DNA from 4 places in the Chryseobacterium sp. CP-77 genome. Region 2 is predicted to be linked to each of the others. Evidence: riboswitches for the same ligand, from Rfam matches in the RefSeq annotation. Region 2 holds a riboswitch; each other region holds the start of a gene.
The links. A riboswitch is a leader RNA that binds a small molecule or an ion and turns the genes downstream of it on or off. The one in region 2 is predicted to bind S-adenosylmethionine.

Region 1: linked by a shared signal. The riboswitch ahead of V0410_RS13930 (TonB-dependent receptor plug domain-containing protein) and the one ahead of V0410_RS17385 (SusC/RagA family TonB-linked outer membrane protein) in region 2 are both predicted to bind S-adenosylmethionine.
Region 3: linked by a shared signal. The riboswitch ahead of V0410_RS18195 (alpha/beta fold hydrolase) and the one ahead of V0410_RS17385 (SusC/RagA family TonB-linked outer membrane protein) in region 2 are both predicted to bind S-adenosylmethionine.
Region 4: linked by a shared signal. The riboswitch ahead of V0410_RS14265 (TonB-dependent receptor plug domain-containing protein) and the one ahead of V0410_RS17385 (SusC/RagA family TonB-linked outer membrane protein) in region 2 are both predicted to bind S-adenosylmethionine.

Annotation. Positions count from the first base shown of each region.
Region 1 covers NZ_CP143637.1:3,135,769-3,143,679, forward strand. Annotated here, with positions in the region: gene V0410_RS13920 (outer membrane beta-barrel family protein) at 1-274, shown strand, start outside; gene V0410_RS13925 (DUF5694 domain-containing protein) at 309-1,148, shown strand; gene V0410_RS13930 (TonB-dependent receptor plug domain-containing protein) at 1,204-3,948, opposite strand; SAM-I-IV-variant riboswitch at 4,246-4,343, opposite strand; gene V0410_RS13935 (outer membrane beta-barrel protein) at 4,462-6,687, shown strand; gene V0410_RS13940 (HesA/MoeB/ThiF family protein) at 6,960-7,676, opposite strand; gene thiH (2-iminoacetate synthase ThiH) at 7,807-7,911, opposite strand, start outside.
Region 2 covers NZ_CP143637.1:3,899,292-3,907,202, reverse strand. Annotated here, with positions in the region: gene V0410_RS17395 (hypothetical protein) at 1-112, shown strand, start outside; gene V0410_RS17390 (RagB/SusD family nutrient uptake outer membrane protein) at 234-1,727, opposite strand; gene V0410_RS17385 (SusC/RagA family TonB-linked outer membrane protein) at 1,746-4,679, opposite strand; SAM riboswitch class I at 4,763-4,860, opposite strand; gene aroQ (type II 3-dehydroquinate dehydratase) at 5,105-5,512, shown strand; gene V0410_RS17375 (hypothetical protein) at 5,550-5,990, shown strand; gene pckA (phosphoenolpyruvate carboxykinase (ATP)) at 6,040-7,656, opposite strand; gene V0410_RS17365 (GYDIA family GHMP kinase) at 7,784-7,911, opposite strand, start outside.
Region 3 covers NZ_CP143637.1:4,059,697-4,067,607, forward strand. Annotated here, with positions in the region: gene V0410_RS18175 (DUF58 domain-containing protein) at 1-112, shown strand, start outside; gene V0410_RS18180 (proline dehydrogenase family protein) at 142-1,080, shown strand; gene V0410_RS18185 (OsmC family protein) at 1,156-1,575, shown strand; gene V0410_RS18190 (MGH1-like glycoside hydrolase domain-containing protein) at 1,652-4,267, opposite strand; SAM riboswitch class I at 4,456-4,562, shown strand; gene V0410_RS18195 (alpha/beta fold hydrolase) at 4,624-5,562, shown strand; gene V0410_RS18200 (ACT domain-containing protein) at 5,568-7,106, shown strand; gene V0410_RS18205 (O-succinylhomoserine sulfhydrylase) at 7,231-7,911, shown strand, end outside.
Region 4 covers NZ_CP143637.1:3,211,120-3,219,030, forward strand. Annotated here, with positions in the region: gene V0410_RS14260 (APC family permease) at 1-1,155, opposite strand, end outside; gene V0410_RS14265 (TonB-dependent receptor plug domain-containing protein) at 1,163-3,616, opposite strand; SAM riboswitch class I at 3,710-3,814, opposite strand; gene V0410_RS14270 (alpha-amylase family glycosyl hydrolase) at 4,074-6,911, opposite strand; gene V0410_RS14275 (T9SS type A sorting domain-containing protein) at 7,106-7,911, opposite strand, start outside.

The sequences.
Region 1 (7,911 bases), 760 kb from region 2:
CGGATACACCGCTGTAAGAAACAGAGCAAGTTTTGACACCGGAATCAAGATGAGCTTTGTGGAAAAGGCACTCCAGGTTAACCTTTCGGTGAGTGATATTTTTAAACAGTCCGGATATAAGGGAGATATGTATTTTACAGATAATACACAGTCATTCAACAACTATTGGGATGCCCGAAGAATGACACTCAGCGTTACCTATAATTTGGGGAACCAGAAAATCAGATCCAATAACAGAGCGGTGAATTTCGAAGAGAAAAACCGTGCACAATAATAATTTAACAGTAATTTTTAAAAAAAATAAACTCATGAAAACCTTTTTTTATATTTTTCTTGTATGCCTTTCTACATCAGTATTCGCTCAAAAAAAGCCTTCAGATTATTTTAAAAATCCAAAGACGAAAGTTTTGGTGGTAGGCTCCTTTCATTTTGATTATCCTAATCTGGATGCCCATAAAACCAATAAGGAAGATCAGGTAGATGTACTTTCTCCTAAAACAGCAAAAGAAGTCACAGAACTGGTAGAATATATCAAAAGATTTAAGCCGACAAAGATTGCAATTGAGGCCTGGCCGGGCTGGAACGCCAATCAAAAGCTGAAGGAATACAGCGAAGGCAAACACCGTGACAAAAGAGATGAGCGTTATCAGCTCGCTATGAGAATAGCCAGTGAGTTCAAAATAACTGAATTGTTCAGCATTGACGCAGAATCTATTCTGCATGACCTTGAAAAACATTTTGGGAAAACTGATTCTGCATTTTTTAAGAACCTCAGCAAAGATTATGATTTCAGAAGTGATGACCCGATCTCCCAACAGTTTACGGCATTCTATAAGAGTTCTGAACCTAAAAATTTCAAATCTCTTCTGGATACTTTTACTTATATGAATTCCAAAGAAAGCCATCAGTACGGATACGGGGCCTATCTTAGTGGTGACTTTAAACTAAGAGAATATGACGGCGCGGATATGCTGGCACTGTACTGGTACAGCAGAAACCTCAGAATGTTCCGCAATATTCAAAACATTCCTCACAACGGTGAAGACAGAATTCTTGTGATTGCAGGAAATGGACATGCGGCGGTATTAAGACAGCTTTTTACCTCTTCCGCAGAATATGAATTCATTGAATTTTCTTCAATGAAATAAACAAAAAGACAGAGGCTCAGTCTCTGTCTTTTTTATCAAAACTTCAGTCTTTATATTAGAAGCTGAATTCAATTCTTGCGAACAAGAACCTTCCGCCTATACCGTACTGGGAAACCTGTCTGGAATACACAAACTGGTTATCAGCTGTTAACGAGCTTATAGCAGGGCTTTTAGAAGGCAAAATATTAAAGATATTATTACTTCCTACTGTTGCTGAAATATTTTTATTAAAATTATAGCCTACTGAGAGATCTGTTATCACGCGGCGGTTAAGGACGAAATGCTCTGTACTTCCTGTTACTCCATCAAAGTTAGCATCCACAACATCTGCATCGGTCACTTTACCAAAGAAAGAATTACGCAGTACGAAAGTAAAGCCGGAAACTCTTACCGTATTGCCCAATGTAGCTTTTACACGGGGTACAGCTTCTTCAAAATAGATTCTGTTCGGTTCTGAGAAATAATTATTGATTTGACTTACCAATTTAGGAGACGCGTGGATATCCCCGATTCTTTTAGTCTGATTAAAATTGATTCCCAGATTATTCTCCAGGGAAATTCCTGATGAGATTTTTGAGTTCTGGGAAATAGTAATATCCAACCCTTTTGTCTGAAAATCTACTGCATTAGCAAAAAAGTTGGCAGCGCTGGCTCTTGCAAGATCAAAAGCATCCTGTAAAACAGCCTGATCCGAGCCGGGAGTAAAATTACCATCAGGGCGATAGAAGAGATCGGTTAGTACGACTCTGTCTTTGATCTTGATTAAATAAGCATCTGCTGTGAAAGTAAGGCTTAATGCCGGAATCTTCCAGGTAATTCCTGTACTGTAGGATTGCGAAGTTTCCTGCTTTAATTTTGGAATACCCAATGCCTGTGCAGCCTCAGAATTATTTCTGAAAGTACCTACCTGCGTTGTCTTCCCCTGCTGAATCAGCGTAGAAGTAGAACTGTAATAGATTTGTGCCAATGAAGGTGCTCTGAACCCCGTAGAAACAGCTCCTCTCCAGTTGAGATTGGAAGCCAGTTTTACATTGGTTGCCACCTTATAATTGAATGTAGATCCGAAATCTGAATAATTCTCATACCGTACAGCTCCTTCCAATAACCATCTGTCCGTAATTTCCAGTTCTGCATCAGCATAAGCTGCAATACTGTTTCTGTTTCCGGAAACAGCATTTTCAGGACTGAAGCCGGGGAAAACCTGAGCTCCTGCGGGTCTTACACTTCCAAAAAAATCGGTTACTTTTTCATTTTCAGGAATTTTTGCTGTTACTACCCGGCCATAGATATCGTAAGAAGCATAAGAGTTTTCCTTTCCTGCATTTACTTTATAATTTTCATGCCGGTATTCACCACCAAACGCAATGTTCAATCCTTTCAGGACATCATATTTTTTGGAGAAATCCAGGTTGACGGTATTTTGTGAGAATTCAGATCCTCCCGCATCAAAAGTTCTTGGAGAACCATCTGTAAGTGATGCATTAAAAGTATTGACAACACCAAAACCGAACACATTTTTCCCGAATGTATTACTGAAATCCACATTCCAGCCATCCCATTTTCCTTTAATTCCGGCAGCAAGGGAATAATCATTTACAGTGGCTTCAATCTGAGGCAGATATCCGTTGGGAGTAACCGCATTAATATTCCTTTCATTGTTCGGAAGCCTGTAAAATCCTCCTGCATTTCCAAGGCGGTAACTGTAGCCACCAAATGAATAAACCTTCCATTCATCATTCACAGGAATTTCAGAGTTGAAGAAGAGCTGTCCGGACTGTAGCTTAGACTGTCCGGCTCTCAAACTGAAGTCTTTTCTCTCCAATCCTCTGTAATTAAGCTCCTCAGAGGTAAAATCTCTGCCCAATATTTTTTGAAGCTCAGAAATGCTGTTTGCCCCGGAAATCTGAGATTGGAAATCAGGTGCAAAATATCCAACCTTAGTTGCATACTGCTTAATGGTATTGATGATTTGCTGAGTATTGGAAGTATTGGTAATATTTTTATAGAGCCCGTCAATATTCACTCCATCCTGTAATGCCCGGTAATTAATGGCATTATAGGCATTGAAAATATCTCCTTCCCTCACTCCGGCTCTGGAATAAGGATCACGGTATTGTGCAGAACCTGTAATGTTAAAAAATCCTGATTTCCCTATTTTAGCACCATAATTAAGGTCTACAGAAACAGTCTGTCCGTCTACCCCTCCGGAGAAATTGTTGGCAACTGGTGAGGCATATCCACCTAAAAATACCTGTCCGGAAAGTCCCAGCCTTTTTTTCAGTCCGAGGTTTATCACTCCCGCAATCGCATCAGAGCCATACTGGGCAGCAGCTCCATCCCTTAAAACCTCTATTTTTTCTAATGCAAAGGCAGGAATAGCATTAAGGTCAGTTCCTACAGAACCTCTTCCCGGTGTAAGGGTAACATTAATCAGTGAAGACTGATATCTTCTTTTTCCGTTGAGTAATACCAAAACCTGATCCGGTCCTAACCCTCTCAACAGTGCCGGATCCACAAAATCAGTTCCGTCATTTACAGTATGTGATGTGGATGAAAATGAGGGTACGATATAGTTTAAAGCCTGGCTGATATTATTCGTCGGGCTCTGTTTTAAAATTTTAGATATATTAATGATATCCACCGGAACAGGAGTATCCGTCAAAGATCTTCCGGCCCCCCTTGATCCAAGGATAACCACATCTTCTATTTTCTTCGATTGTAAAGTGTCCGTCTGTGCGTAATAAAATGAAGAAATAAGCACGATAGAAGGAATAAAAATTCTTTTTTTGAAATTATGCATGTTTGTTGTGTACTTTTTTGTTGATGAAATTTGTTTTTTAAGCAATACAGATCCTGTAGCCCTAAATTGTAAGGTTACCATAGAATTCGAAATGTTTGTATTATTTTTTAGAAATAGAAAAGGCTAGAAACAACAACACATGCGCATGTAGAAATGGCATGAGAACATATCAGAGTAATGAAGGCTCACTTCATGATCTGAAGAATAAAAAATTACTGATGGAATGTGATTTCCCTTGTCTTTAAACATTTGATTTTAACTTTTAAAACAAAAATTCAAGATGGGAGTAATGATAGAATGATAAACATTTTTTCCGGAAGATCCGGCTTATCGATTGCAGCACCTTGCTTGTTTTTGCAGGTTGCTATCCCATCTAGAGATTCTTGATAATTACCCGGCAAAGATATAATTATTTCCGAAATAAAAAAAATTTAGCCTAAATTTTCGATTTTCAACATTTTAGCGTAACAAATTATCTTTTCCAGCGTCTAACCGGATAACAGTAAAAACATTATGAAAAAAACAATTTTCGCTTTATCCTTATTAAGCTCCGTTCTTATTTTTTCTCAGGAAAAAAATAATAAACCTCAGGAAAAGCAAATTGAAGGCGTAGTCATTACCAAAACTAAAAAAGCCGTTGAACAAAAAGCAGACCGTACTATTTTTGACTTTTCTGAGCAGCCTCACCTGAATAACGGAAACGTCCTGGAAGGAATTAAAAAACTTCCGGGACTTGTATCTACCGATATTGCCGGGATGATGTATCAGGGAAAAATGCTGGAAGTATATCTTAACGGAAGACCTCTGAACATCACTTCCAATGAATTAAACTCCTTCCTGGAAGGGATGCCCGCCAATTCCGTAGAGAGAATTGAAGTGATCACCCAGCCAGGTGCTGAGTTTCCGGCAACTTCCGGAGGTGCGATTATGAATATTATCACCAACAAAAACGCTAATAAATATTTAACCGCTACCTATTCTGGAAATTATTCTTTCACAAATTATGATCAATACAGAAGCAGAACGACTAATTCTGTTAATTTAAACGCCAGAAATAAATACTTTGGGTGGCAGCTGAATGTTGGGCAGAATTACCGTGAAAGTATGCTGAATGGCCAGCAGGATGAGCTTTTGAGCAGTCATACCGATAGATATGCACGTGGATATTTTGCAAAATCCGGATTGACTTTTGATTTAGGGCAGGACAGGTTATTATTGAACTACGATATTTATCACAATAATAATGACAACTATACTTTAAGTGACGGGCATGGAGATTTACCGTTCAAGAGAAACCCGAAAGATTTAAAAGAAGCTTTTTATACTTCTTCTGACGTTGCCCATACCAATAATTTGAGACAGGAAGCGGTTGTAACCTATCAGAAGCGTTTTGCTGACAAATCTCAAAAACTGGATTTCCAGTTTGGGTATACAAGATCAGACAGCAAATTTTCTCAGGATAATTACTTTCAGGATGGGACGTTTGTAGCTTATCCCAATGAGCCTCTTGATAGCCCTACCAGTGGATTAAAAGATATTCTGAATAATAAATCTGTGATGAATATTGCCAACTTCAAAGTAGATTACGCACAGCCGATCAAGCTTCTTGATGGTGGGAAAGTAAGTTTTGGAGGATTATATGAAAGACAGGATTATGATACAGAAAGTTTTAGACTGACCAATCTTGAATATCAGAGACAGACTGCTTCAACGTATTTAGAGTTTCAGGCTAAACTGAAAAAGTTTGATTTCACGTTGGGCTCCCGTGCTGAAAACTATGATATTTCCGGGATAACAAGATATTTTGATAAAGATGCAAAACTGGTAGAGGCTAATTTAATTCCCTTCAATAAATTTAAATTTTTCCCGAACGCAAGTGTACAGTATAACATGATGAATCAGGTTTATATTGCCGCAAATTACAACAGGAAAATCAGTCTGCCTAGTATTTCTGCCCTGAACCCGAATAACGTAACATTCTCGGGACCTAGTACAGAAGTAAATGGTAACCCGAATCTACAGCCTACTATTTTTGATAATTATGAATTGAAAATATCAGCTTTTGATTATGCGTTTATCGGGTATAGCGTAAGCTCGGCAAGCAATCAGGTAGCACAGATCATCCGAAAAGACGGAAGAAAACTCTTCAATGAGCAGGTGAATATTTCAAATATGAAAATTCACAATTTCAATGTGGGGCTACCGGTTCCTTTTATGATTTTCAGTAAGCCTTTGAGTGAAATCATGAAATTTAATTTCAATCCGGATAAAATTAACTTCATGTACTTATATGCAGGATATCAAAAGCATGAAATTGATAATCTGAACAATAAAGGGTTCTGGATTTTCAATATCATGACTCAGATTATTTTGCCTAAAGACATCAAACTGACAGCCAATTACAGCTATCTGACTCCAAAGGCAGGATATTTCTACTTCACGGCAGAAAAACCATTCAACAACTCGTTTGATATTACATTGACGAAGAAGTTTATGAACAACCGTCTGACACTTTCTGTTTTTGCAAACGATATTTTCAACGGACAGGTGATGCAGGTACGTTCTAATCCGCCATCAGGAAATCCGGTGATGATCTACAACAAATACGACACAAGAAATTTCGGACTTTCCATCAATTATAAAATTCCGACGAGAAATAAATTGGCGAAAGAAGATCCGAATATTTTAAATCAGACCAAAAAAGAAGATACCGGAGGCGTAATGCAGCAGGCACAATAATCCTTCTTTGTAATAAAATAAAAATAGAGGCTGTCTCAAAAGGTAAACTAACGCTCTGAGAATCTCTTAAACAACAAAAGTTGTCAGACAGGAGTTCGAGAGATGGGGTACTTTTGAGACAGCCTCTATTTTTTTGCAGGTAAGTTTTGGCTAAAGCCAATGGATGGTTTTATAAAAGTAAAACAGGCTAAAGCCCGTTCCTATTGATATGTATTGCTGATAAAATGGTGTTATTTGTGAAAACATTTGTGATATTAGTGTTTACATTTACATCAGAAATCTACCGTCTGAAATCTCCAGTTCAGCGTGTCTACCAATGTCAGCTGATTCAAGCTTACCGGAAGATCAGTAATAATTTTCAGGGTCTGAAGTGCCATCATACTTCCTATCATTCCGGGGAGGGCACCCAATACACCAAGGCTGTCACAATCCGGAAGATCTTCATCAAAGGGCGGTTCCGGGAAAATATCTCTTAAGTTTTTACTTCCGTTATGATTAAACACAGCAACTTGGCCTGAAAATCCTAAGATACTTCCGTAAACCAGAGTTTTATTAAGTTTTACGCAGGTATCATTCACCAGGTATCTCGTTGAAAAATTGTCTGAACTATCAATAATAATATCATATTGAGCAAGGATTTCCTCAGCATTATCTTTATTAATTTTTCCTTCAATTCCTATGAATGTAACCTGATAATTGAGTTCTTTTACAAAGGTTTCAGCGCTTTTCACTTTGGATAATCCCACTCTGTTTTCGGTATGGACGATCTGCCGGTTCAGATTATGAAGTTCAACCTCATCAAAATCTGCAACACCTAAAGTTCCTACTCCTGCTGCGGCCAGATATTGAATAACAGGACTTCCCAAACCTCCTGCCCCGATGACAAGAACTTTAGATGACCTTATTTTCTTTTGTCCTTCCAATCCAATCTCATCAATAAATATCTGCCGGCTGTACCGTGAAAAATAATCTTCTTTCATAATTATCATTGAACCGTTAAGATTCTTTAAGCTTTTAAGAATAGTTAAGTTGAGCTTCGCTTGAAACAGCTGTCTTAAAAATCTTAGATTTTTCTTAATTCAGCTTCATCTCTTCAAAATCCTTAATGGTTTAAAAATTTTAAAATCCACTGTAAACAGAGTCCCAGTCTTTCATTACAGGATCATAGCCTGCTTTTTTGATCATTGTTTTAATCTCTTCCATACTTCGTTCGTCGCTGGTTTC
Region 2 (7,911 bases):
CATTTATATCGTTTGGGACACCGAAAACTTTATGCTAAATTATTATAAACCTAATTCAACAATGAATGAAAGTTTGGATGTTAGAGTAGAAATGATAAATAAAGTTTTTTAGAAAATTTCTTATACACTAACTTTGTTTTTTTAGGCTGTCCAACAAGTTTGGGCAGTCTCTTTTAATAAAAGCCACCGCAAAAGCAGTGGCTAAAAAAATCAATCTAATTATGGACTATATCCTATAAATTCGGATTATTCTCAAATTCCCTTTGTGGAATACTGAATAAATAATAATTACTATTCGGTACAAAAGCAGATTTATCCGGGAAATCAAGAACAGAATGTCCTTTACCGTCTACGGTTTTCACAGTTCCGTCCGGTGTAGTTACCTGAACTTTTATCGGTTTTCCATCTGCATCTACAAATGGTTTTCTTACTACTGTGCCCTGTGTTCTGATAATATCTGAAAGAGAGAAACCTTCTCCAAACAATTCTTTTCTTCTTTCAATCAGAACTGCATCTACTACTGCATTCTGTGACAATGATCCAGAATAAATATTAGCATTTCTGGCAGATTTCAACTGGTTCAGTACGGTTACCGCCTGAGAAACATTTCCGCTTCTTGCTTCCGCTTCCGCTTCGATCAGGTACATTTCCGCAGCTCTCATATAAACAATATCTGCAATAAGGGTAGGTTTAAATTTAAACTTGGCATACCTCAGCAATCCTTCTCTTCCTTTCTGCCCGTCCCATGAAAATAATTGATATCTGATATCATTAGTATCAAAAAGGTCTTTAAAATAAGGATCTGCCATAAAGCTGTAATAATAACTTCCTGAGGAAGATACATCCAGATAATGGAAGGCATAACTTTCATCAGACTGTTCCTGGGTCTGTGCATGTCCCCAGATCCATTCTGCGTTGTTGATATCATTAAAGCCATCTTTATATTTCTCCGGAGCCATTAGAGAAAATCCTTCCCTTGCGATTTTTGCTGATGCTGAAGCTTTGCTCCATTCTCCTGTATTCAGGTAAGTTCTTGCTAAAAGTCCGTTTACCACAGAACGGTTGATCTTATCCTTATTATTTCTTGTATAATTTTTCAACAGGTTATCGGCGTCGGTAAGATCACTTTTAATCAAAGTATAAATTTCTTCAAGGCTTGCTCTCTTCTTCCCTACTGTGCTTGTTGTGGAAGGTTCTGTATAAATCGGGGCTGTCAACGCTGATTTGTCTTTAAGATAGCTGAACTGGTAAAAACTCGCCAGATTCAGGTAACAGAAAGCACGTAATGCCTTTGCCTGGCCTTTCACCTGATCCTTTTTCTCCTGGCTGCCTTCCGTTCCATCAATTCTTGTAATCACATTATTCATATTATTGATGGTGGAATACAACATAGTCCAGATAAACAGCGGACGGCTTGCTGTACTGTTCACCATTTCTGTAAAGGCATAGGTAGAAGCGAAACCATATTTATTCGTCAATACTGCTACATCACTTCCCATGGCATCACTGGCTCTCAACACAGTGGAATACCCGATATTGGCATAGGTTGTTCCATCATTATTAAATTTTGCCCAGGTACCGTTCACTACCGTCTCAGCACTTTCGGCTGTTTTGAAAACTTCTACACTACTGGCCTGATCAGTAGGAGCTGTATCCAGCTCGCTTTCGCAGCTTGCCAACGACAAAAATCCGATAAGAGCAAACGATATATATTTTAATTTTTTCATTGTTTCAATTTTAAAAGGTTAAAGCGTTGCCTGAAGTCCAAAAGTAATTGTTCTCATGGCAGGATATCTATAATACGTGGTTCCGTCCAAAGCCTGTTCAGGATCCATTCCTTTATGTTTATAGAATGTGAGAAGGTTTTCTGCCTGGATATAAATTCTGAATTTTTTCAATCCTATTTTCTCAAAATAATCTTCAGGGAGTGTATATCCTAAGCTTACATTTTTAAGTCTTGCATAAGTACCGGAATACAGGAATCTTGAAGACGTTGATGTCCAGTTATTCGTTGTTGTGCTCAATGCGGGAACATCTGTATATGGATTATCCGGTGTCCATCTGTTCAACATTTCGGTACTCCACGCACGTCCTCCCGCACTTCCGTTATGCATGATGGAAGTATAATCTGTATCTAAAATTTTACCCCCGATTTTGAATGTCAGTAATCCTGAAAAGTCAAAATTCTTATAGGTAATGCTTGTACTGATTCCTCCTGTCAGTTTAGGCAATGCAGAACCCTGTAATAGTTTTGTTGCTTTTGAATATTCTGAGGTTGTTCCTTCCACTGAGTTTCCGCTGGCATCAGTAGAAACTGTTTTCCACAATGGCTTTCCATTGCTTGGATCTACTCCAACCCATTCAGGAATAAAGAAATCGTACACAGAACCACCTACCGTTAACAGCTTGGTTCCTACCACAAGAGAACCGCCAGGTAATTTTGTGACTTTATTGTTTAAAGTACTTAAGTTCACATCTACATTCCACTGGAAATTATCATTCTTAACCGGTGTTGTAAATAATGAAAATTCAAATCCTGTATTCTGAATCGTTCCGATATTAGCAGGATAATCACTGATTCCCAATGATGGTGCCACTGGCATGTTAAACAGAAGATCCTGGCTTTTTCTTTTGAAGTATTCAATATTTCCTTTAACTCTGTTATTCAAAATAGCGAATTCCAATCCTACGTTTAAATTAAGGTTGGTTTCCCACTTTACATTATTGGTAGACGTTTTCTCCAATGTTGTTCCCGGTTCTCCACCAAGGCTGATAAACCTGTATAACTCCTGATACGCATAATAAAGCGGCTGTCCGTTGGGTCTAAGTAATTTATCATTCCCCTGACCTCCGTAACTGGCACGCAGTGTTAACTGATTGAAAACATTCAGGCTTTTAATAAATTCCTCGTTCGAAATTTTCCATGAACCTCCTACTGACCAGAATCTTCCCCACCTGTTATCTTTCGCAAATCTTGAAGAACTGTCTGCTCTTCCCGATGCAGATAAGAAGTAAGTATTATTGTAGTCATACTCTACTTTTCCAAGGAAACTCAATAAGCTTAATTTATTACTGTTTCCACTGAAACTTCCCAGCAGAGAAGCAGCATCCGGCTCATAGTAATAAGGCAGTGAAAACTGACTTCTCGTTCCTGAAATCGTCTGATAATCGTATTTGTAGAATTCATGTCCTGCTAATGCATTAACATGATGCTTTCCAAACTTTTTATCATACGTCAGAATATTGCTGGTTGTATAGGAAAGTGTTCTGGTATTGGTCTTCGTCACTGAACCTCCAATTTCCGCACCTTGCCCAAGTAATGGATTTGAATAATAATGTCCGTTATAATTCACCAGATCAACAGAGAAGCTTGTCTTGAATTTTAACTCCGGCAAGAAGGTGAATTCCATGAATCCTTTCCCTGAAAAGTTATCTTCTTTATTTTCGTTTTTATCTAAAGGCAAAGTTGCTGCAGCATTTTGGTTTTGAAGCGCATTCGTTGGCCTGTATTTTCCAAAATCATAAATTGGATTTCCGTCGGCATCTAAAACGTAAGTTCCGTCAGCATTTCTTTCATAATAAGGATAGAATGAAGGAATAAACCTTGCGGCATTGATGATATTGCTCACTTTTGAATCCGAAGAAGTAGGCGCCTGCTGAATACTGTTCGTATAGCTTAAGTTGACTCCAACATTCAGCCATTTTTTAACTTCGGAATTAATTTTAAGCCTGGTATTATATCTCTTAAAACCAGACTCAATGGCCATGCCTTTGTCATCCAGATAACCAAGGGAAAAGAAGTAATTACTTTTCTCACTTCCTCCGCTGATATCAAGATCCACCTGGTTTCTTGAGGCCACTCTCTGTAAAATATCTCTCCAGTCATCATTCCAGAGTGGTGAAGCACCAGGCAATAGTTTTCCATCTGTTCCTACAGGTTTTGGATAAACAGTTCCATATGGATTAATTCCAAGAGTAGAAACAAGATTATCTGTTGCCATCTGAGCAGCCTGCTGAGAAGAAACTTTACCGGACTGATATCCGTTTCTCAACGCTTCCCAATATAATTGAAAGTACTGATCTGTGTTTACCTGTTCATAATCTTTGACAGCTCTTCCTGAGAATCCCTGGCTGATATTAAAATTAACTTTTGCTTCTCCTTTTTTTCCTGATTTTGTAGTGATGATGATAATTCCGTTTGCCCCTCTTGAACCATACAAAGCACTTGCTGTAGCGTCTTTCAAAACACTGATGGATTCAATATCACTTGGGCTGATAGAGTTAATATTTCCGTCAAAAGGAATTCCATCCACTACATATAAAGGATCACTGGAAGCACTGATGGAACCAATTCCTCTGATTCTGATAGTAGAAACCGCACCCGGCTGCCCTGAGGCACTGGTAGTCTGAATCCCTGCAACCTGCCCTTCCAATGCTTTGGTAATATTGGTGACAGGTCTGTTATTGATTTTATCACTGGAAATGGTGGCTACAGAACCGGTATAGCTGTTTCTTTTTGCTTTTCCGTAAGCTACCACAACTACTTCATCAAGCTCCTTTTCATGAAGACTATCTTTTTTCAGTCTGGAATTCTGTGCATTTACACTGGTGACTCCCAGAAAGAAAGCAGCAACCGGAGGAATCCATACTTGGGCACTAAATAATTTTTTACTAATCATAATCAATTTTATTTACCATATATTAAAATTTTGCCCTTTGCAGAAAAGTCAGCAAAGGGCATCGATAAATACGATAAACCAAATGCTTATTTTTCCTTAAAAGGCTGAATGTAACACCTTGCCCACGGGTAGGTTGTCAAGACTTCACAGGGTCAGTTCCCTCCATCTTTCTTTATAAGCCGATCGAAATATGGTTGCAAAGCTAAAAACTTTTAGTCTACAAAACAAGTAGACTTATATTTTTTTCATGATAATATTTTAACAATTAACATAAAATTTTAATAAAAGCCATAACAATAAGGAGTTGCGACTGTTATCATTTTTTCACACATGACAAATATCATTATCAATAATTCAATGGAATAAAAATTCAGCATCACTTAATTTTTATGTAATTAATTAAAAAAACTTTTTAATTTTATAGAATGAAAGTTTTAATCATCAATGGCCCTAACCTCAATCTGTTGGGCACAAGAGAACCTGAAATCTATGGAAATGTTTCTATGGAAAATTATTTGGAAATTTTAAAATCCGAGTTTCAATCTCATGAATTAAAATATTATCAGTCAAATATTGAAGGAGAGCTTATCAACAAGCTTCAGGAAGATGACTTTGATGCCGTTGTGATTAATCCGGGAGCTTTTACTCATTATTCTTACGCTATTGCTGATTGCTTGAAAAATATTCGAAAGCCAAAAGTAGAAGTACATATCAGTAACATTTATAAAAGAGAAGAATTCCGACAGAAATCTGTGACGGCAGCCAATACGGATGCGGTTTTATCTGGTTTTGGGATGGATGGGTATAGATTGGCTTTATTAAGTTTAAAATAATTCTAGTAATTTCCCGCAGCTAGTTATGGATAAATTTATGAAAATAAATGATAAAATTTACTGTAAGGATGTTGGGGTCTATTCCAGTCAATTAACAAAAAGAGAATCCTATATTATTAAAGAAATAAATGATGCAAATGTAAGGATTCAAAATAATGAAGGAAGGCTGAGATGGTATTCGAAATTTTATTTTAGTTTAAATAATGAACCGGAAATAATTTCGATTAACATAGATGATACAATAGAAAATATTGAATCTGATGTCATAGAAGTAACCATTACATTTTCTGATAAAGCAAAATATTGGATGACCTTCACAACTCCAAAGTATTTAGATAAGATGTTGGATGAAGAGTCTTATTTTTCTTCAAAGCACTTTATCATCATAAAATCTCTAACTGAAGAATCAATCAAATTAACAGTTCTAAAACTGGATGAACAGAATGAGTTGATTGAAAACTGTAAAAAATATGAATAAAAAAACGCCTCATCATTGATGAGGCGTTTTGTATGTTGATTGGTAAGTATTAAATAGTTTGTTCCTGCAATTGAGGTCCTGAAGCAACTAACTTCTTACCTTCTTCAGTATCACAGTACTGCTCAAAATTCTTGATATATCTTGAAGCAAGATCTTTTGCTTTTTCTTCCCATTCTGAAGCACTTTCATAAGTATCTCTAGGATCTAAAATACCTGTAGAAACGTTTGGCAATTCAGTAGGAATTTCAAGGTTCATGATCGGAACCTGAGTTTTAGGAGCATTATCAATAGAACCGTCAATGATGGCATCAATGATTGCTCTGGTATCTTTTAGAGAAATTCTCTTTCCGGTACCATTCCAACCTGTGTTAACCAGATAAGCTTTAGCTCCGTGTTCCTTCATTTTACCAATTAATGTTTTAGAATACATTGTTGGGTGTAAGGTAAGGAATGCTTCACCAAATGCTGGAGAGAAAGATGGCTGAGGTTCTGTAATTCCTCTTTCAGTTCCTGCTAATTTTGATGTATAACCGCAAAGGAAGTGGTATTGAGCCTGATCTTCATTCAGGATAGAAACCGGAGGAAGTACTCCGAATGCATCTGCTGAAAGGTAAACAATCTTTTTGGCATGACCTGCTTTAGAAGGCAATACAATTTTGTTGATATGATAGATTGGATAAGAAACTCTGGTGTTCTCAGTGATAGATCCGTCGGTATAATCTGCTACTCCATTGTTCACAACAACGTTTTCAAGAAGAGCATCTCTCTTGATGGCAGCGAAGATATCCGGTTCTTTTTCTGCGGATAAGTCGATAACTTTAGCGTAGCATCCGCCTTCATAGTTGAATACTCCGTTATTATCCCATCCGTGCTCGTCGTCACCGATAAGGTATCTCTTAGGATCGGCTGATAAAGTTGTTTTACCAGTTCCTGAAAGACCAAAGAATAAAGCTACATCCCCTTTTTCTCCTACGTTTGCAGAACAGTGCATTGAAGCCATCCCTTTTAATGGAAGATAGTAGTTCATCATAGCGAACATCCCTTTCTTCATCTCACCTCCATACCATGTACCTCCGATGATCTGTAGTTTTTCAGTAAGGTTGAACATGATGAAGTTTTCAGAGTTTAATCCCTGAGCTTCCCAGTTCGGGTTGGTAGTTTTTGATCCGTTGATTACTGTGAAATCCGGCTCGCCAAAGTTTTCAAGCTCATAGTGAGAAGGACGAATGAACATATTAGTAACAAAATGTGCCTGCCAAGCCACTTCAACGATGAATCTTACTTTAAGTCTCGTATCCGCATTCGTTCCGCAGAATGTATCTACTACATAGATCTTTTTAGATCCGGCAAGCTGGTTCAGCACTAGTTCTTTACAAGACCCGAAAATTTCTGCAGTTGTAGGTAAGTTTACTTTACCATCCCAGAAAATTGTATCTCTTGTAACATCATCCTGAACAATATATCTGTCTTTAGGTGAACGACCTGTGAAAATTCCTGTTTTTACTGATACTGCGCCTGATTCTGTAAGCTCAGCTTTCTCAAACCCCTGATTTTCAGGAGAAACTTCAGCCTGATATAATTCTTCGTAAGAAGGATTATACACTACTTCATAGTTTCCTTTAATCCCTAATTTCTCTAAATCCTGGATGATTTTAGTGTTTTTCATTTTACTTATATTTTCTATTTCTTTATTGCTTTCAACAAAAATAATATTAATTATTTGTTAAAGGTGGTTTAAATATACTGATATAAGTCAGAATGGCAAATAAAAAAACAGGATTGTAATATACTGATTATAAACCAATTATATCATCCCATTCAAAAACAGTCGTAAAACCTTTCTCCCAAAAATAGTTCTTATAGTCCCCAAATTTCGCACTCATCACAAAATCTCCACCCCATGCGCCTAAACTTTTGACAA
Region 3 (7,911 bases), 160 kb from region 2:
CATCCAGGAACTCCGCAAATATGGAATCTATACCGTTTATACCCTTCCGGAAAATTTGAATATCGATATTATCAATAAATATCTGGAGATAAAAGCGAGAGGAATTTTATAAAATATGTAAATACAAATCACAAAAAATAAATGGAACTAAAAGAAAAAGCAGGTGCTCTGTTGAAAATAGCAGCATTAAATGAAGGGGCAAAGGAATATATTCTTAACAATCCTGAGCTCTTTAAACTCCTGCTTAAAGCAGCTAAAAGATATATAGGAGGCGAAAAAATGGAGGAAGCTATTGCTACTGCTAAAAGAATTAATGCTAAAGGAATTCCCACTTCATTAGAGTTTATGGGAGAAAGTACCCGTTCAGTGAAAGAGTCAGAATCGGTAACTCAACATTTCCTTCGTTTGATTAATAATGTGAAAGAAGAGAATATTAATTCTATTGTTTCTTTGGATTTATCACATATCGGACTTGCAATTGATAAAGATATCACTTATAGTAATTTAGTATTGTTAGCGGAATCAGCTTATAAAAAAGATATTGAAATAGTGATTAGTGCAGAAGGAGTTGAAAGAACTGATGATATTATTAATACCTATTGTAAAATATCAAACGATTTTTCAAATGTGGGAATTACCCTTCAGGCTTATTTAAATCGTACTCCAAAAGACCTTGAACGGATATTGGCTGAAACACAAGGAAAAATAAGAATTGTAAAAGGAGCTTTTGCTGTTCCTCCGGGACATGCTGTAGAAAGAGGAAAACACTTAGACGATTTATATATTAAATATATTGAAACTCTTTTCACTAATAACAGAAAATGTTCAATAGCTACCCATCATAATATCATTCAAAATAGAGTTAAAGAACTTATTGAACAATATGATATTCCAAAATCTAAATATGAATTTGAAATGTTACTGGGAATACAGGAAGACCTGTTGAATGAAATCCATAAAGAAGGTTACCCGTGCAGGCAGTATATTGTGTATGGTGATGAATGGTATCTGTACATGTGTAACCGAATTGCAGAAAATCCCGATAATGTTTTTCAGGCTATGGTTGATATCATGTCTTAGCCTCAGGTTTAATCCACAAAGTTTTTTATATTTGAATAAGAATATAAAAAGAATTCTGAATTATAAATTCTTACAATGAAAATTACACTCAACAGAATAAACGACGATTTTTTATTTGAATGTACCAATGCTCAGGGAAATTCTATTCTTTTAGATAATACTTCCCAGCCGGGAGCAAAAGGAGTTTCTCCAATGGAAAGTGTACTGATGGCTGTAGCAGGCTGCAGCGGAATTGATGTAGTTTCTATTTTAAAGAAGCAGCGTCAGGAGATCAGAAGCTTTCAGGCAGAGGTAGAAGGAGAGAGAGTACAGGTAGAAGATGCGAAACCTTTTAAATCAATTAATGTTAAATTCCTTCTGGAAGGAGAAATTGATCCTAAAAAAGCATTAAAGGCCGCAGAGCTTTCTTTTGAAAAATACTGTTCCGTATCAAAAACATTAGAACCGAATGTGGAAATCGGATACGAAGTCTTTGTGAACGGAGAAAAAATTTAATCTCTTATATAAAAAAGGAAAAGCCGGATGTTTCATCCGGCTTTTATATTACTCACTACCAATTACTCATTGCTAATTAAAAGGTGAGCCTTGGTTTTATCAGTTTTGCTACAGTGGCTGTCCATCCTGTCTGGTGAGAAGCACCCACACCACGGCCGTTATCACCATGGAAATACTCAAAGAAGGTAATATAATCTCTGAAATGTTCATCATAATTGAACTTTGGATTCCCTCCGTTGAAAGCCCTTTGGCCATGTTCATCCTTTAAAAATATTGAGCAGAGTCTTTTGCTGATATTCTGGGCTACTTCATCAAGGTTTCTTTTATCGCCGCTGCCTGTCGGAAGTTCTACTTTCAGACTGTTTCCATAATAATAATGGAAGCGCTGCAGGCTTTCCACAATCAGGAAATTGATAGGAAACCAGATGGGGCCTCGCCAGTTGCTGTTTCCGCCAAACATCCGGCTGTCACTTTCGGCAGGTGTATAGTAGACCATATTTTCCGTTCCGTGCACAGAAAAGACAAAGGGATTTTCTTCATATACCTTAGACATGGCGCGGATTCCGTAAGAACTCAGGAACTCGTTTTCATCAAGCATTCTGGTCAGAACTTTTGTCAGCCTGTTTTTACGAAGTATGCTCATCAGGTGTTTGCGTCCTTGTCCTTCCTCGTCCCAATGGGAAACGAGTTTGGTAAGCTCCGGTTTATTTTTTAAAATCCACTCCATTCGGGTTCTGAAATTCGGCATCTTTTCCAGTAAGCGGTGGTCTACAATTTCAACAGCAAACATGGGGATCAAACCAACAATACTTCTTAACCTCAAAGAAACACTGTCTCCGTTTCCAAGCTGCAATACATCATAGAAAAATCCATCTTCTTCATTCCAAAGCCCTTTTGTGCCTTCACCAAGATTTTCCATAGCCTCAGCGATGTAAAGATAATGTTCAAAAAACTTGATGGCCATATCTTCATACACCTGGTAATATTGGGCAAGTTCCATCGCAATACGCATCATATTCAATGCATACATGGCCATCCAGCTGGTTCCGTCTGCCTGTTCGAGGTGCTGGCCATCCTTTAAAACCATGTTACGGTCAAAAGCTCCGATATTATCGAGACCCAGGAAACCTCCTCCGAAAATATTTTTTCCGTTTTTATCCTTTCGGTTCACCCACCACGTGAAATTGAGCAGGAGTTTCTGGAATACTTTTTCTAAGAATAATAAATCCGGCTTTCCGTTATTTTTTTCATCAATTTTAAAAACACGGAAACAAGACCATGCGTGCACCGGCGGATTCACATCACTCATATTCCACTCATAGGCAGGAAGCTGTCCATTAGGGTGCATATACCATTCTTTCGTAAGCAGTAACAGCTGCCCCTTGGCAAACTCTGCATCGATGATGGAAAAAGGAACACAGTGAAACGCCAGGTCCCATGTTGCATACCATGGATATTCCCATTTATCAGGCATGGAAATAATATCCTTGTTGTGCAGATGATTCCACTCCGTATTTCTTACATATTCATTGAAATTTCTTGGCGCTTCAAAATTGGGATCACCTTTCAGCCATTTTCCGATATTATAATGATAAAACTGTTTGTTCCAGAGAAGCCCGGCAAAAGCCTGTCTCTGTACATTTCTCTCATCTTCGTTAACGGTATCACTCTGAATCTCCTGATAAAATTCTTCAGCTTCAGCCTGCCGGGTATTGAAAATTTCATCAAAGTTTTCAAAAGGCTCATCGGCTTCATCCGGGCACAATCTGAATTCAAAAACCTTTGATTCTCCGGCTCCGATAAGCTCATCAATCAGAAAAGAAGCCTTTGTTCCTCTTTTTTCGGGATTTACCGTATCCGTTTGATGGATAATATAATTATTAATTCCGTCTTTGAAATAAGTGTTTTCAACTGCAGGAGCTCCGTAAAGCTTAGAAGTATTGGTTTCATTATCACAAAATACACTTTGTGCATTTGAATTTCTGGAATACAGCTTCTTTATCGAAATACTGTCGTGGGCAATATTGATACTTCCGTCATGAGAAACATTAAGTTCTGCCTTATAGGTGTTGTATCCCCATTTCCAGTTATTTCTGAACCATGCTGTAGGTGCCACCACGATAGGTGCCTCATGCTGGCTTCGGTTACAGACTGTCACCCTGGCCAGAATATCATTGTGATCGGCTTTACAATATTCTATGAAAATATCAAAATATTCATCATTATCAAAAATCCCGGTGTCGAAAAGCTCATACTCAGGTTCCTTTTTGCTGCGTTTTCCATTTTCAGCAAGAATGTCATCATAAGGAAACTCATTGATCGGGTATTTATACACCATTTTCATATAGCTATGGGTAGGCGTATTATCCAGGTAATAAAAGATTTCTTTGATGTCTTCCCCATGGTTTCCCTGAGGATTGCTCAGGCCAAAGAACCGTTCTTTTACCATTTTATCTTTCTTGTTCCAGAATGAAAAAGCAAAACATAAAAGTTGCTTTACATCGGAAATTCCGGCAATGCCTTCTTCACCCCAGCGGTAGGCATAGCTTTCGGCATTATTATGATTGGTGAAATTCCAGGCATTCCCGTTCGGGCTATAATCTTCACGTACATTTCCCCACTGCCGGTTGCTTACATAAGGTCCCCAGTTTTTCCATTTGGTATCTTGTAATCTATCTTTTTCGGCGGTCATATGGCATCATTTTTCAATACGAAGTTAGTTTTTTTGAGAAGTAATTCCAATTTTTTTCATCTGAACAATTATTAATATGGTCTTGGAATACTTGTATTTAAGGGCTTTTTTAAATATTAAAATAATTTTTTTTTGAAATTAAAAGAAAAGAACTACCTTTGCACCATTCGTTCATTCAAATATTGAAAATGTTATCAAGAAAGGTTGAGGGATTAGACCCTATGAAACCTTAGCAACCCTTTGCGCAAGCAAAGAAGGTGCTACGTTCTACCAAATAATTTTGGACAGATAACTCACTGAAGTTCTTTTTCAGCCATTTCCTGTGGCATTTTCAATTGTATTAAAATTTAATAGAATTGAAAACAGAACTAAACTATATTAATCTTTCTTATCAAACTCATTCCCAAAAGGAATACCATATCCCGTTGAGCTATCAGCTCTTTGGGAAAGATCTGTTTACAGCCCCTGTTATCTTAATCAACCATGCTCTCACCGGAAACTCAAATGTATCCGGAGAAAAAGGCTGGTGGAAACAGCTGGTAGGGAAAAATCAGATTGTTGATACTGATCGATATACTGTTCTATGTTTTAATATACCCGGAAACGGATACGACGATTTTTTAATTGAAGATTATGAAGACTTTACTCCTTCAGATATCGCTGCGATATTTCTGAAAGGGCTTGAAGTTTTACAGATCAAAAATTTATATGCCATTATAGGAGGCTCTCTGGGAGGAGGGATTGCCTGGGAAATGCTTGCCCAGCAGCCTGATCTTGCTGAGATTTTTATTCCTATTGCCTGCGATTACAGAACGCACGACTGGCTTCATGCACAGTGTCTGGTTCAGAAATTTTTATTAAATGATAAGGAAGAACCATTACAGAAAGCAAGAATTCATGCCATGTTGTGCTACAGAACACCGCAGTCGCTCAATGACAGATTTCAAAACCAATATAACCAGGACAAACAACGCCTGGAATCAGAAGACTGGCTGGTTTATCATGGTAATGCACTAAACGAAAGATTTAGTTTGAAAGCGTACAAATTGATGAATCATCTCTTAATGAATATAAATGCTGCTGATACAGCACTGGAGAACATTCAGGCACGAATGCACATGATCTCCGTAGATACAGATTTATTTTTCCCGGCTTCTGAAATCCGAATGTGTTTTGAAAACTTAAAAGAGAAAAATAAAGATGTTTCTTATCACGAGATCCAATCTATACACGGGCATGATGCCTTCCTAATGGAATATCAACAATTAAATAATATCATTAAAAACATTTTATAGAAGTAATGAAAAATGCTAACGAAATAAAATTTTTGAAGAACAGATCAATCGTCAAATTTGAAGGAGAAGATTTCCTGGGAGAAATCGGGATTGACGGACGAATTTTTAAAGCGCTTACTTTGGCGCGTATCAGTGTAGGAGTAATCTCTCAGCAGGCCATAGAAAACGGAATTTCTATTCTGGTTCATGAAAATGATGCAGAAAAAGCAGTTGCCTGTCTTATTGATGAATTTGAGGCAGAAAGAAAATCAGGAAAAGTTTCTCAGATTTATAGTATCAATAATGTTTCTGTGATTGGTTTTGTAGCAGAAGATTTCAATAAAGTTTTTGCTGAGCTGGCAAGAAATAATGTTTTCCCGTTACTTTTAAATCAGGTGGCAGGAGAAAACAGAGTCAATATCGTAGTGACCTCTTCGCAGGATGAAAAAACAAGAAATATCATAGAATCTGAAATTTTCAAAAAGCCGAAGACCGTTCATCTGGCCATTATTGGTCACGGAAACGTAGGGAAAACCTTGATAGAACAGGTACTTGAATCTGCAGAAGAAATTAAAAAACGTAAAAAAATAGACCTTAAAGTAGTTGCAGTAGCCAACTCAAAGAAAATTGCCTTCAACAAAAAAGGGTTTGATGCCAATTGGGGAGATGAGGTTTTAACAGCAGAAAGACCGTCAAATGTTGAAGAACTGATTAATTTCTCCAACGAGAATCAACTGGAAAATCTGATCGTTGTGGATAACACAGCAAGCAAAGATTTTGTTAAAAACTATCATGCCCTGGCAGAAAACGGTTTCGATCTGGTTTCTTCCAACAAGATTTTCAATACCCTTCCGATAGAAGAATACAGAAAACTAAGATATACGTTGAATAAAAATAACAGACGTTACCTGTATGAAACCAATGTTGGGGCTGGATTACCTTTAATTGATACCATCAAATTACTGCACCTTTCAGGAGAAAATATCACAAGAATCAAAGGCGTATTCTCAGGAACATTGAGTTATGTGTTCAATAATTTTTCTTTGAGAGACGATAAATTTTCAACCATCATCAACGAAGCTTTGGAAAAAGGATACACAGAACCGGATCCGAGAGAAGATTTATCAGGAAATGACGTAGCAAGAAAATTATTGATCCTGGCGAGAGAATTAGACTTAATCAACGAGTTCGGAGATATCAATATCCAAAATCTTGTTCCTGAAAGTTTGCTTGAAGTTTCAAAATCAGAATTCCTTTCAAGACTGGAAGAACTTGATGAAGAATATCAGAAAATAAAAGAAAATCAGGAGCCCGGACATGTATTAAGATATGTGGGAGATCTACACGGAGATTTACAGAAAGATAAAGGTGAACTGGATGTAAAACTGGTTTCTGTTCCTGCAACTTCAGCATTGGGACAACTGAAAGGTTCAGACTCCATCTTTGAAATCTACACAGAAAGCTATGGCGAAAATCCAATCGTGATTATGGGGGCCGGAGCCGGAGCAAAGGTAACAGCAAGAGGAGTATTCGGGGATATTCTAAGAGTAAGTGAAACAAAATAATATTTAATGTAACAATCTAATAATGTACCAGTTTACCAATAATTGGTGTCGTTATTCTGAGCAAAGCGAAGATTTTAATTGGTACATTGTTAGACTGCTATATTGGTAAATTAATTAAAACTATATGGAAAATTTTGAAACATCAGCAATAAGAACCCAGACGGAAAGATCTCAGTTTGATGAGCACTCTACACCATTATATCTTACCTCCAGCTTTATATTTCAGGATGCAGAGGATATGAGAGCAAGCTTTGCAGAAGAAAAGTCTAAGAATTTATACAGCCGTTTCTCTAATCCAAACGTAACCGAGTTTACAGATAAGATTGCTAAAATGGAAGGTGCAGAAGCAGGATATGCCTTTGCAACAGGAATGGCAGCCATCTATTCTACATTTGCGGCGTTATTGAATGCTGGTGATCATATCGTAAGCTGCCAGTCGGTTTTCGGGTCGACACACACTTTGTTTACCAAATATTTCCCGAAATGGAATATTGAAACTTCTTATTTCAAGGCAGAAGATGCAGCAAATGTGGAGCAATACATCAAACCTAATACAAAGATCTTATACCTTGAAACTCCTACCAATCCCGCTATTGAAATTCTGGATCTGGAGTTTTTCGGACAAATTGCAAAAAAGCATAACCTTATTTTCATTGTAGATAACTGTTTTGCAACACCTTATCTTCAGCAGCCTATCAAATATGGTGCAGATATTGTTGTACATTCAGCAACGAAACTAATTGACGGGCAGGGAAGAGTTTTAGGAGGAATAGCAGTAGGAAAAGAAGATCTGATCAGAGAAATT
Region 4 (7,911 bases), 690 kb from region 2:
AAAAATATGGAAAGCATTCGACTTAAAGATCTTCCTGTCTTTTTTCTTCAGAAAGAATACCGTCGAGATCGCAAGACTTGCAAAAAGCTGTAGTATAAAAGCTGTATAGACAAAAATTTCTTTAAAGCTACCCGTTAAAATAATAATAGCAGCAATCACAGCATGGGCAAAAATAGCTCTTACCGGAATTCCTTTTGCATTTCCAGCTGATAATGGTTTCCAGATGTGGGTATGTTTTGCAAAAGCCTGTGTCAGTCTTGAGCCAACCCACAAGTATCCGCTTATGGTTGCAATCAGCTGCAGGGCTATAAAAATATTAACAATTTTTCCAAAAGCCGGTCCAAGCATATTGACTGCTGCTTCTCCCATCACATCTTCTTTTCCTGCCAGCTGATTTACAGGAGCATGTTTCAGCATAATATAATTCACCAGAATATAGCTTACCGTCACAAAAACAGTTCCTATAATCAAGGATTTCGGAAGATTTTTCTGCACATCCTTTATTTCTCCGGCAATATAGGAAGCTGAATTCCAGCCTGTGTAGGAATAGGTAACAAATACCAGAGAGGTAGCAAAGGCAGGAAGCATGATCTCATTCTGCCAGCTGTCACTGAAATTAAGGCTGTTACCGATCTGGGGTGAATTTGAAATTCCTACTCCAAGAATAACCAGTACAATAATAAAAGCGATCTTAATGAAGGTAAAAAAGTTGTGAAACCTGCTGGATGTTTTCAGGCTGAATGATAAGGCAATTGCTACCAGGAATATCGCGGCTATGGCAAATCCGTTTCCAAAAGAATACTCAAATACAGAAAGATATTTCGACATAGCCAATGCTGCCAGCGCTACGGGAGAGGAAAATCCTATGATGAGCGAAATCCAGCTTATGAGATATCCGAAAATCGGATGATAGGTTTCTTTAAGATAAATAAAATCGCCTCCGTTCCCTTTAAAATGGGAGCCCAATTCTGCGTAGCAAAATGCCCCGAACAAAGCGAGAACCCCTCCGATGCTCCATAGCAGGAAAATACTGTAGGTATTGGTAATATCGGAAAGCTGAAATCCCAGGGTGGTAAAAATCCCTGTTCCGATCATATTGGAAACGACAATGGCTGCGGCTGTTTTCCAGCCAATCTGATGTGAGGCAGTACTCATTTAATGATTAAAAATTAAAATTAAGCCTTCCGAAGAAATAATTCCCCAGCGTTCCCATCTGTACAGGCGCATATTTGAATACTCCATAATATGAATTTTTATAAATCTGGCGGTCCGGAAAGACATCAAATATATTGTTGGCTCCTACTGTAAAATTGATACTTTTGCTGATATCATACCCTACGCTGATGTCTGTCACTACTTTTGGTGAGAATTCCTGCACGTCTCCAAACGGATAACCATCTCTTATTACCTTACCAAAATAGGTATTTCTTACGAGAAAACTGAATTTTCCGATTCCATAATTTAATCCTAATGAAGCTTTTGTTTTTGGAGACAGTGTTTCAATGATATTGATCTGATCGGGACCAAAAAACTGATCCTGAGGCGTTCCTAAGTTTTCAGGAAAATGAAAATCTGTGATTTTTGTTTCCGTATAGTTTCCGGCAAGATTCATATTTAATTTTCCGTTCCCAAGAATCCAGTCATAGGAAACCACTACATCCACACCTTTCGTTTCTGTATCAATAGCATTAGCGAAGAATCTTCCGCTTTCTACCTCATTTCCATGCCCAACTACAGCAGGATTTGATAGTCTTGGATCTGTAATATTACCTGTAATAACTATTCTGTCTTTTACTTTAATAAAATAGCCATCTATTGTAATGAACAGTCCTTTTAATGGTTTTAACGTCAATCCGGCACTTGCATTGACAGAAGTTTCCTGTTTAAGTTTATCAAATCCAAGAATTCTGGCAGCTTCGCTATCGTTGCTGAATATTCCTTTGGTAACAATCTTTGAACCGGAAGTAGAAATATCCGCATAGGAATTATTAAAATATTGCTGTTGCAATGATGGTGCTCTGAATCCTGTCCCAACAGCGGCTCTTACTGCATAGTTTTTTACAAACTCATATCGTACAGCGAGTTTTCCATTCAAGGTATTTCCGAAATCTGAATAATTTTCAAACCTGGCAGCAGCATCAATATTCAGTTTTTTATCCAAATCATAGGAAACATCTGCATATATTGCGGTGGAATGCCTGTCTTTCTTCAAGGCATTGTTGGGAGAAAATCCGATAAAGGATTGAGATCCGCCTGCTCCAAGTACTGTAGATCCTTCAGTGGCCACATTTCCATTGATATCATATTGGGTATAAGAAGCTTCATCACCAGCTTTGATCTGGTATTGTTCAAACCTGAACTCACCACCGAACGCAATATTGAAACGGTTTATATTTTTGGAAACATCAAGATTAATGGTATTCTGCAGAAAACTATGGGCACCTGCATAAAAACTTGTGGGTGATTTTGCACCCAGAGAAGCATTATTGGTGTTGCTTACCTTATAATTGAAGGTATTGCTCCCGAACGTATTACTCAGGTCAAATAGCCAGTTGTTAACATTATATTTTGCACCTACAGCATAGGAAACATCATATACCTGAGACCCAAGAACCGCCTGAAAACCGTTCGGATAAATGGATGAAACCACATTAGACTTTTCGCTTGGCAGTCTTCTGAAACCAAACCCTTCTCCTTCTTTAATACTGAAACCTCCGAAAGAATAGAGTTTAAAATGATCATTAAAAGGGTATTCTGAATTGAAAAACAACTGTCCCTGTCTGATCTGGGCATCTCCGATCTGAAAATTAAAATCATCACGGGTCAACCCTCTTTTTTCAATTTCGGCATCATCCGCAGCTCTGGCTGCTTTTACAGCTTCAGCGTCACCTGCAAATTCATACGCAAAATTATCTCCGAAAATATCCAGATCGTGATTTTGAGTTCTTGTGGTTTTTCCTCTGTGGCTTAATTGCAGGGATAGATTGATATAACCGTCTTTTTTTCCTAATGAAGCACCATAGTTGACTCCTGCCTGGTAAGTATCTCCATCATTTCTTCCGCTTAATCCGTAAGTAAGACTTGCTGAAGCTCCGGCATTTTTCTTAAGAATAATGTTGATCACTCCGGCAATAGCATCAGATCCATATTGTGCAGCAGCTCCGTCTCGTAACACTTCTATTCTGTCAATAGCAATTACGGGAATGGTACTCAAATCTGTTCCTACAGAACCATTTCCTACGGTATTCTGATAATTGACCAATGAAGTAGTATGTCTTCTTTTTCCGTTAAGCAGTACGAGAACCTGATCGGGGCCCATTCCTCTTAATGTTACGGGATCAATATGCTCTGTGCCATCAGAAGCAGACTGCCTCACCGCATTAAACGACGGAATCACGTAATTCAGCAGATCCTGAGCGGTCATTTGCGGAGCGCTTCTCTGGATTTTATCGATATTGATAACATCTACAGGAACCGGCGTCTCCAGTTTTGTTCTTTTAACATTACGGTTTCCGACGATGATGATATCTTCGATCTGTTTTCCTTTTTCCTCACTTTCCTGAGCAGCTACCAGAATTGCTCCAAGCAATAGTACAGCTGTGCTTAATTTTTTCATTTTTGTTCTTGCCAATTAATACTACCAATCTGACGGATCTTTCCGCAGATACACAAGACTTCAAGAAATGGAATTCATATAGAGTATTGACTTCAATTATCTCTCCCAAAGGGTTGGAATTAGCACCTTTACACGCTGGAATTGTGCAGGTTGCTAAGGTTTCACCGGGCCAAATCCCTCCACCTTTCTTGATAAATCTACTGCAAAAGTAGACTATTTTTCTGAACTTACAAAAAAAGGCAAATCTGCTGATCCGCAAATTTGCCTTTTATTTTGTATGGAACTTGTTTAAACTTTTTATTTTTGAACCATTAAGATTTAATAAGGGTTTAAGAGGAGTAAAAGAAGCTTAAAAATCAGAATGATTAACCTTAACTATACTTTATTTCTTAACCTTCTTAATGGTTTTTAAGATATTCAATATTTTTTATAAGTCTAGGCAACTTCATCTTTTGTTTTATTTAATAATCATCTTTTGAATGGCTATTCCTGTCTCTGATTTCAACTGTACCAGATAAGTTCCTGCCGGATAACTGATTTTCGCTTCATAGATGCCATTTTCTTTATCCAGTTTGAAAGAATCCATTCTTTTGCCAGTCATATCAAAAATTGAAATTTCCCCATTTTTTGCTTTATTGAAAACCAGTTTGGCGATTCCATTTCGGACAGGATTATCTGCAATCTGAAGGGATAGTTTATTGGCTGCATTGGTATCTACAGTAGACAACGCACCTGCATAATTTCCAAAGATTCTGAATTCTCCGGGCTGTAAAGTGATCGGAGCCGTTGTGGAAACTATATTCGAAATACTGTTGTCCATCAGATTCTGCCATTGACCTGTGTAAGGGAAATAAGGCACTACATTCTGTGTAGAAGTCGTGTAATTGGCCAATACGACAACATTCTTTATTCCTGTGGTAATAGAGGCATCATACACATAAATTCTTGTGATCAGGCCATTGGGATCGTTCGTAAGATTGTTGGATTCTATAGTATAGGTTTTAGATTTAAAAACCGGATAGGTATTTCTGATATTGATGATTTTAGCCCATGTATCGTAGACTGCTTTTCTATTCACATCAGTATCATATCCCAGCGTAAATGCAACAGGTTTCTCATCGGTTCTGCATCCGCTGTCTATCGTACCGTTTGCACATCTGTTGATGCTGAATTCATATCCTAATTCTCCAAACTGCCAGATCATTTTCGGACCAGGAATAGTAAAGAACGTTGCCCCGAAAGTTTTCATTCTTTCAAGAGCGGTATTCAGGTTTTTTACATCATAGTTTCCGTTCACTGCACCATATGCAAGGTTTTTAAACATAAGCCTTTCTTCATCGTGGCTTTCTCCGTACCCTACGCCACTCATATTGGTAAATCCGTGAAGACTGTGGTTCATTCGGTCGTAATTGCTGTTTTCCTTATATCCCATCGTATTCTGATTGTAAGGATCTGTCTGTTTATTCCAAAGCATAACACCTTTTCCTTCTGCTATTCTGTAATTCGCCCATTGCTGTTCTTCTGCATCAGTTCCAAGGTGTTCGAAGATCATGTAAGAATTCGGATCAATAGCCCATTGTCTGTCTGCATAATGTTTCATGATGTCTACTCTGTCCTGCTGATAGGCATTGGTACAGGCTTCATCATTTTCGGAACAGCTTTGCGTAAATCCTTTGGTTAAATCCCAGCGGAAACCGTCTATGTGATATTCAGTCAGCCATTGCTCAAGACATCTTTCAACGTAATATTGCGTTGAAAGGCTGGTATGGTTAAAATCGTTAAATACATTGTATGAATGTTTCGGAACCTGATTAAAGTAAGGGTTGTTGGCTGCAACATTTCCATAGCCATCACCATCCGGATCAATATTCCAGAGTCTTACCAGAGGTGAACGTCCTGTAGCATGATTAAATGCGACATCCAGAATGACTGCAATTCCATTCTGGTGGCATACATCTACAAATTCTTTGAATTTTTCGGGAGTACCGTAGGCTTTGTCCAATGCATAATGGAAAGAAGTATTATATCCCCAGGAAAGATTTCCGTCAAATTCCATGATCGGAAGCAGTTCTATAGCATTGATTTTCAGATTCTTTAAATAGGAAATTTTATTGATCAGTGACTGCCAGTTCTTTTCCTGTGTGAAATCTCTCAATAATAATTCATACACTATAAGATCCTGTTTCGCAGGTCTTTGAAAATTGGTAACCTGCCAGTTATAAGCGGTCTGGCCTGTTTTAAATGTTGACACTTCAAAACCCTGTCCGGCAGGAAATGCTGGTAAATTCGGATAAGTAGTTGCGGAAATCCACGGATCATCATAAGAGGAAAGAATTTGTGGCGAATAGGGATCTGCTACTTTTCTCAAATCATTGGTTCTGTATTGGAAGGTATAAAGCTGCTGAGGAGTTATTCCATTGAGCTCAATCCAGTACAGATCAGGATTTGTGGTGTCTTTTTTCATTAAATAGGTATCATTCACCGCCCAGTTATTGAAACTTCCTATGACGTGTACAAAATTTTTTCCCGGAGCATATAAAGCCAATCCCACCTTGGTTGGATCTGTCGGATGATAATTGATTCCCTGTCTGATCCAGTTGGGTATTGCCTGAGAAACAACATTTCTTGGAACCTGTACAATGAATGCTGCCGTTTTGGAATTGGTTCCCTGTGTCGCCACAAGTTCCATATTTGCATCCTGGGTAACTGTATAATTGTAAGAATAAGACTGTGAAGGCGTTGTTGTTGAATTGACAACAGTTCCGTTGGCTTTTAGCTGAAATGTAGCATTGGTACTTGCCGTCGCCGTAATGGTAATGGAATTTCCCGCAGGAACTGAAGTGAGGCTGTTCGCCAATGGATTTGTAAGCGTTAAGTTTAAAGTCCCTACGTTTACAAAAATATCGGGTGAAGTCTGGTGCGATCCCGTCTTATCTTTTAATAAAAACCCAAACCTTCCGATTCCTGTTCTTCCATAAAAAGAAGTTGGTGTAAAAGTGAGTGAATAACTGTCTGTTGCTGCATTATAATTCAGCTTATTCAGATCATTGGAATTGTTCCAGCTGCCATTGGTAGGGCAATCCTGGCTATTCTGATAATTGGTGTCAAACGACCATGTCCAGATATAAATGGCGTTGTTGGAAACGCCCCACGCAGACTCATCAATCTGATCCCCGGGAACAGTAAGTGTGATCACATCTGTTTCGTTGAACGGATCAGGAGAAATTGTATAATTGATCTGTCCGAATACAGCCATGGTAATCAACAGAAAAACAACAGAATAAAACTTTTTCATTTATTATTTTTTATCGAATATAGTATAAATTTTTCTTCATGACCACTATTCCTCTTCAGTATTCATCAAATATTTCTATTTTTTCGGAGAAATAATAATAAAAAAAAGGCTCATGAAAATTTCATGAGCCTTCCAATAAAAGTAATTGTAATGAACTAATTTCTTTTGGCGAAATCTTTGATATTGAGATCCGCTTACTCCTTTATAATCTTTTTAGAAACTGATTGTCCGTTCTTTAACTTTAACTCTACGATGTATAATCCTGAAGGAAGTTCAGTCAAATTGATCTGTTGATCCGAAAACTGTATATTCATTCTTTGCCCTACAGCATTGGTAACGTTTACTCTTTCAATTCCTGAATCAGCTTTAACCATAAGCATTCCTTTGGTTGGGTTAGGATACATTCCAATAACAGATTGATTCAGTTTGATTTCTGAAGTCCCTAAAGAAGAGGTAGGCTTGATGCATCTTACTGATGATCCCTGCCCTCTCATAGCTCCGGCAGATGGATTGGCAATCGTTGAACCGATATACAGATATTTTCCTCCCAGACTTGATGTATCAGAGCTCCAGAAATATCCTCTTTGCCCTACAAAAGTAAAGTTCCCGTCACTGGAGCTTCTGTAGCCTCCTGCCGGTAATTTAAGATGACTGTTATAAGCCGTTGTTGGGTTAGAAATACTTTCAGCTCCAATTAAAGTAGTCCACTCCGCCTGAGAAGGCATCTTCCAATCTGCTCCTATTGCTTTACAAGGATCTATACCTGCAGAAGCATTCACATCCGCAGCAGATACTCCTGCCCACGTATCCGAACCTGCAAAACCTGCCCACCATCCTGGAGATCCTGCAACATAACTTCCCGCAGTGGTATTTGTTCCTTCCGGAGTGTTGGGAGATGGTGCCGGTACGATCTGAGAATTTCTAAGCTGGTGACCATCATCCCATCTTCCCCATTGGAAAAGGTCCCCATAAGAATTTGCATCCGCTACTGATGAAGCCA